DNA from 2 places in the uncultured Rummeliibacillus sp. genome. Region 1 is predicted to be linked to the other one. Evidence: predicted binding sites of a transcription regulator. Region 1 holds the regulator's gene; the other holds the start of a gene.

Region 1 (3,282 bases):
TTGCTTATTTGAAAACCTAATCCTTTTAAAGTAGCTGTTATTTCTTCAAAGGTCATTCCTGTTTGTCTTAAATTGACGATTTGCTCAATAGGTGCATCAATTCTTTCTCTTCCTTCAGGGTTGCCACGGTCTTTCAAATTATTTTCTGGTCTATAGCCATTTTCTACAGCTCTTCTCATGCCTCGACGTATTTTAGCATTATGTAGTTTCCGCTGATACTCTTCAACTAGTGCTAATATTTCAAGGAGCATCGTGTCCATTTCATTTAACTTCAGATTTCCAGAATCACTTAAAGTGAATATATCAACATTCATCTTTTTCAATAAATGTAAAACTGCCATTCGTCCATTACCACGTCCTAAACGTGTTTCATCCTGAACAAATAAGGTTGGAATGTGATATTCCTTCATATATTCCAATAAATCTAATAAGCCTTCTCTCTCAATATCATACCCACTATGTCTATCAGTAAACACTTCCACTACTTCATATCCTTTTTCTTTTGCGAAGGATTTTAATTCAATTTCTTGTCTCTCGATTGAAGTGTCTTGGGTTTCTTTTTCTGTGCTTACCCGACAGTATATTACTGCTTTTTCATTCATCATTTTTTGTCACTCGCCAATTCTATCCTTTTTTCTGTTATCTTAGTTTGTTTATTTTCAGGAATAACTAAAGTATGACCAGCAATAATTTTATCGTCAATTATATTGTTCTCACTTTTTACTAGACGAACCCATTCTTCGTTAGATAAATCGCCTTTGTGCTGGTTAGCCAAAGACCAAAGTGTATCTCCTTCATGTACTTTAATATTTGTATATGTTGTTGTATCTCTATAAGTTATAAGTAAAATGATCATAGCAATAAACGCAAAAACAAGAAGTAATGTTGTATTTTGATTTCTTTTAATCCAATTCATATAAATCTTCCTTTCATCGAATATTTGTTCGGAATGTATGTTCTCAATATAATACGAACGTTTGTTTTTGTCAAATATGTTTTCGAACTTATGTTTGCACTATTTGTTCGGTAATGCTATACTAATTTTAATAATTAGCAGAATACTAAGATAAGAGGTGATTGGATTGAAAAAAGTATCGAAAAGACAAGAAGATATTCTAGAATTTATCAAAGAAGAAGTTCGTACAAAAGGATACCCACCTTCCGTCCGAGAAATTGGTGAAGCTGTTGGTTTAGCATCAAGCTCTACAGTTCACGGACATTTAAATAGACTTGAAAGCAAAGGCCTTATTCGTCGGGATCCAACAAAACCTCGTGCTATTGAAATTTTGGACCAAGACAACATTTCAAAACAAGGTGTTATTCATGTTCCTCTAGTTGGTAAAGTAACAGCAGGTATGCCAATTACTGCTATCGAAAATATTGAAGAATACTTCCCTATTCCAGATTCTTACGGAACTTCCGATGACAATATTTTTATGCTTGAAATTATGGGTGAATCTATGATTGAAGCTGGCATTTTAGATGGCGACTATGTCATTGTGAAACAACAAGCTTCTGCGAATAATGGTGATATTATAGTTGCCATGACCGAAGAAAATGAAGCTACCGTAAAACGATTCTATAAAGAAGAAGGTTATTTCCGTCTTCAACCTGAAAACTCTTCGATGGATCCAATTATTGTAGAGAATGTTTCTGTACTCGGTAAAGTAGTAGGCTTATATAGAAACGTTAACTAGTAAACCATATGAAAAAGCATTCGAATCTATTCCTAATTTGATAGATTTGAATGCTTTTTTAGTTAGATCAAATCAGTGAAGCTAATAAAGCTAAATATTGCTCTTAATAAAAAAACCTTGCACAAATTGTGCAAAGCATAAAAAAACAAACGCTGGAGTCTAACTAACTAAAAAAGAGAAACCTAATTGAAGGTTTCTCTTTTTTAGATACTTCTAAAACTAACTAATTTTAAAAAATTAAAGTTTTACAATGTTTGCAGCTTGTGGTCCGCGTTGGCCTTGTTCAACTTCGAATTCAACTTTTTGGCCTTCTTCTAAAGATTTGAAACCTTCTCCTTGGATTGCTGAGAAGTGAGCGAATACGTCTTCTCCGCCTTCAACTTCGATGAAACCGAAACCTTTGTCTGCGTTAAACCATTTTACTGTACCTTGTGTCATTTAAATGACCTCCATTATAAATTTATTAATATATAAGCTTTTTAAAAGAAAAAAATTCACATATTACAAAAAGTACCGAACAAACACGATTACTCTTTGTAATATGCGAATTCTACTTTTTTCCTATAAAGGACTTTATTAATTTAATTATATACTATAAATAATCATTTGTCTAATATTAGAAAAACATATTGTATACTAAACTATTTCTCTAAAGTTCTTTTCTTTAGCTTTAAGTATCATCTATGATATAACGCTAATGAATATATGCAAAAGCAACGAAATAATTAATTGTAAAAATTCCGTGGTAAAAAAATGCGGTAACATTCAATTTTGCTTATCACGAATCAAAATTCATGGTAAAAAGAAAAAGCGTTGAGGCTCAAAGCCCCAACGCTTTTAAATATTCTTAATACATTTTCATGTATTGATCGCGTTCCCATTGGTGTACTTGTGTACGGAACATATCAAATTCGATTTCTTTTGCTTCACGGAAGTTTGCGTAGATATGAGCACCAAGAGCTTCTTGGATTACTTTATCTTCTGCAAGTGCAGCAAGTGCGTCATTTAAGTTAGCTGGTAAGTTACCGATACCTGCTTCTACGCGTTCTTCAGCATTCATAACATAGATGTTACGGTCTACTGCTGGTGGTGGTGTAAGTTGTTGTTCGATACCATTTAAACCTGCTTCAAGGATAACAGCCATAGCTAAGTATGGGTTAGCAGCTGGGTCAACTGAGCGTACTTCGATACGAGTAGATAGACCACGAGAAGCTGGGATACGGATTAATGGTGAACGGTTTTGAGCTGACCATGCAACGTAGCAAGGAGCTTCATAACCTGGTACTAAACGTTTGTAAGAGTTTACTGTTGGGTTTGTTACAGCAGTGAAACCTTTTACGTGTTTTAATACGCCAGCCATGAATTGGAAAGCAGTTTCACTTAGTTGTAAATCTGCAGATTCATCATAGAATGCATTTTCTTTACCTTTGAATAGTGAAACGTTACAGTGCATACCTGAACCATTTACACCAAATAAAGGTTTTGGCATGAATGTCGCATGTAAACCATGTTTACGAGCGATTGTTTTAACAACCAATTTGAATGTTTGGATATTATCACATGCTTCAACAGCATTTGCATATTT
Region 2 (3,282 bases), on a different contig from region 1:
AGGCCATAATGCGTATGGCTATTTAAAAGCGGAAAAAGGTGTTCACCGGCTAGTTCGTATTTCTCCATTCGATGCAGCTGGTCGTCGTCACACATCCTTCGTTTCTTGTGACGTAATGCCAGAATTTACGGATGAAATTGCTGTTGAAATTCGTCCCGAAGATTTAAAGGTTGATACGTATCGTTCAACTGGTGCAGGCGGTCAACATATCAACAAAACGGAATCTGCTGTCCGTATTCACCATTTACCAACCGGAGTTGTCGTAGCATGCCAAGCGGAACGTTCTCAAATTAAAAACCGTGAAAAAGCAATGAGCATGCTGCAAGCAAAATTGTATCAACTAAAAGTAGAAGAACAACAAGCTCATTTAGATGATATTCGTGGCGAACAAAAAGAGATTGGTTGGAGTAGCCAAATTCGCTCTTACGTATTCCACCCATACTCAATGGTGAAAGATCACCGCACCAATACTGAAACAGGTAACGTCCAAGCCGTTATGGACGGTGACATCGACCAATTTATCAATGCCTACTTACGCTCACAACTATAATTAAAGGAAAAAAGCCAACAATTCGTTGGCTTTTTCATTCTCCACAAAAGAAGCAATCAACAACCTTGAAAAAGAAATAAATCCCATCAAAAAGGAAATAAACCTCAACACCTACAACTTATCTAAAACCAGAACATTCATTCGCTAAATTACTTGCTAAAAATCCACATTGGTTGTAAAATTAAAATAGAACATTTGTTCTTTATTTGGAGGTAGAATGATGTTAAATTTGTCAAAAGAAGCAATCCAAATGCTAGAACAGGTTATTTACTTACCTATGGTTTTACAAATTTTACAAAATGACTGTCGAGCGTTTGAACAAGGAGCATTTAAACTTAAACAACCTTATCTGAAGTTAATCGAGCAGACGATTAAATACGTTCAAAAAGAACTGACAGATGCAAAAAAATATTTACGACAAAATCAATTGCAGGTATTCCGTGGTGAACGGGATGATCTGTTTTCAGAATATATTTTTATACGTAAACGTACCCAAGATTCACGGCGTTATTCTAATATCCGTCTGCGCAATCATGTAGAAGATTTATTGTCTTATTATTTAGCTAAGGCACAAGAAATAAGTCACTGCGAGCATTAAAAAGCATTTGTAATGGGTTTTGATAATTCGTTAACATATCATCCATATGACGAAAATATAAAATAGAGGAATAGTATTGTTGCCTAGAGAGCGTTGTAAAACTAATCTGCTCATCTATAAAGACATCATTTTTAAAATGAAGCCTAATTTCATGCTGACCAATAATGGAATGGCCTCTGAAATTTTGCCAAAGAATCCATGCAGCGTGTTTTTTTCTTGGTGAAGCAGTAGGAAAGAGAATATATGATTGATTAATAACAGATAATACTATTGGTAATTTAATCATAATTTCATCTTTATTCGTTTTAATATGAGCATCTTTGAAAATACTATTCGAGTAATCTAAAGCGGCATCTAATGTTGTCCCTAAAGATGCACAAATACGATTTATTAAACGAGTTACTGTGCAAGGCACTACGTACATTCTTTTTGTTTCAAAAACGAGGGAATAATTACGTCCTTCTAAAACTATTGGTTTAAGCATGCAGATATTAGGATTCAAGCAAAAATCATAAAGTTTAACAATTTTGTAATTCATTATTTTTCCTCCTTTAAGATACGTTGATTTGACTAAGTGATATGTAATAAGGATAAGTTACGCGAGAAATCACCAACCTTTACAAAATGTTAAAGGAAAAAGGTTTGCAAAGTCTTGCTGTTTTCCCTATACTAACATACAGTATTTGGCAAATTGAAATGGTGAAAATGCTCATTTTGTTGGGAGCATGAACCAATTGCTTGGACAGAATGAGTCGTTTGCTTGGGGAAAACGTTCTAAATAAACCTTTTTTTATTTTACTTTTTCGCAAAATTGTTCAACTTAAAAATCTATTATTATGCTCCGCTTAACTTAACAGAGAAGAGATAATGATATAAAACGTACGTTCGCAAATTTATCGAAATTTCTTAACAGCTATGTTAAAATATAGCTACTAGATGGCACGTGTAAGGAGGAAGATAAATGGAGCAAGAATTTGAACTACATTCGAACTATGAACCAAGTGGGGATCAGCCAACAGCGATTAGAGAACTTGTAGAGGGTGTACGACAAGGTATAAAGGAACAAACATTGTTAGGAGCAACAGGAACTGGGAAAACCTTCACAATTTCAAATGTTATTAAAGAAGTAAAAAAGCCAACTCTCATCATTGCGCATAACAAAACACTGGCAGGTCAACTTTACAGCGAATTTAAAGAATTCTTTCCAAATAACGCAGTTGAATATTTTGTAAGTTATTACGACTACTATCAACCAGAGGCGTATGTACCACAAACGGATACATATATAGAAAAGGATGCTAGCATAAATGATGAGATTGATAAGCTTCGACACTCCGCTACATCGTCCTTGTTCGAAAGAGATGATGTCATTATTATTGCATCAGTTTCTTGTATATATGGCTTAGGTAACCCAGAAGAATATCGAGAAATGGTTGTTTCCATTCGAACTGGTATGGAAATTGAACGAAATCAATTATTAAGAAAACTTGTAGATATCCAATATGAACGAAATGATATTAATTTTACACGTGGCAAGTTCAGGGTACGAGGAGATGTCGTTGAAATTTTCCCGGCTTCTAAAGATGAACGCTGTATTCGAATTGAATTCTTTGGAGATGAAGTAGATCGAATTCGAGAAATTGATGCACTCACAGGAGAAGTGCTAGGTGAACGTGAACATATTGCTATCTTTCCGGCTTCCCACTTCGTTACACGTGAAGAAAAATTACTAAAAGCGATTGAAAATATAGAAGAAGAACTAAAAGAAAGATTGGCGAAACTACGTGCAGAAGACAAATTGTTAGAAGCACAGCGATTGGAACAAAGGACTAATTATGATTTAGAAATGATGCGCGAAATGGGCTTTTGTTCAGGAATTGAAAACTATTCACGACATTTAACATTACGTGAAGCAGGGGCTACTCCTTACACATTATTAGACTATTTCCCTGAAGATTTTCTATTAGTTATTGATGAAAGTCACGTCACCTTACCACAAATTCGTGGAATGTATAACGGTGACCAAGCACGAAAAGGTGTTTTAGTAGAACACGGCTTCCGTTTACCATCTGCACTTGATAATAGACCGTTAAAATTTGAGGAATTTGAGAAGCATATTCATAACGCTATTTAT

Evidence for each region. Region 1 encodes LexA, which represses DNA repair genes until DNA is damaged. Its sites were predicted from a motif close to CGAACATATGTTCG; they were not measured.
Region 2: the regulator LexA is predicted to act here: its motif matches at 2,023-2,036, upstream of uvrB (excinuclease ABC subunit UvrB).

What each region holds. Positions count from the first base shown of each region.
Region 1 is NZ_CAKQBI010000001.1:227,090-230,371, reverse strand. It holds gene Q0977_RS01120 (recombinase family protein) at 1-605, opposite strand, end outside; gene Q0977_RS01115 (LysM peptidoglycan-binding domain-containing protein) at 602-916, opposite strand; gene lexA (transcriptional repressor LexA) at 1,083-1,697, shown strand; gene Q0977_RS01105 (cold-shock protein) at 1,935-2,135, opposite strand; gene glnA (type I glutamate--ammonia ligase) at 2,545-3,282, opposite strand, start outside.
Region 2 is NZ_CAKQBI010000015.1:46,759-50,040, reverse strand. It holds one part of gene prfB (peptide chain release factor 2) at 1-550, shown strand, start outside; gene Q0977_RS11145 (hypothetical protein) at 771-1,148, shown strand; gene Q0977_RS11140 (competence protein ComK) at 1,114-1,686, opposite strand; gene uvrB (excinuclease ABC subunit UvrB) at 2,110-3,282, shown strand, end outside.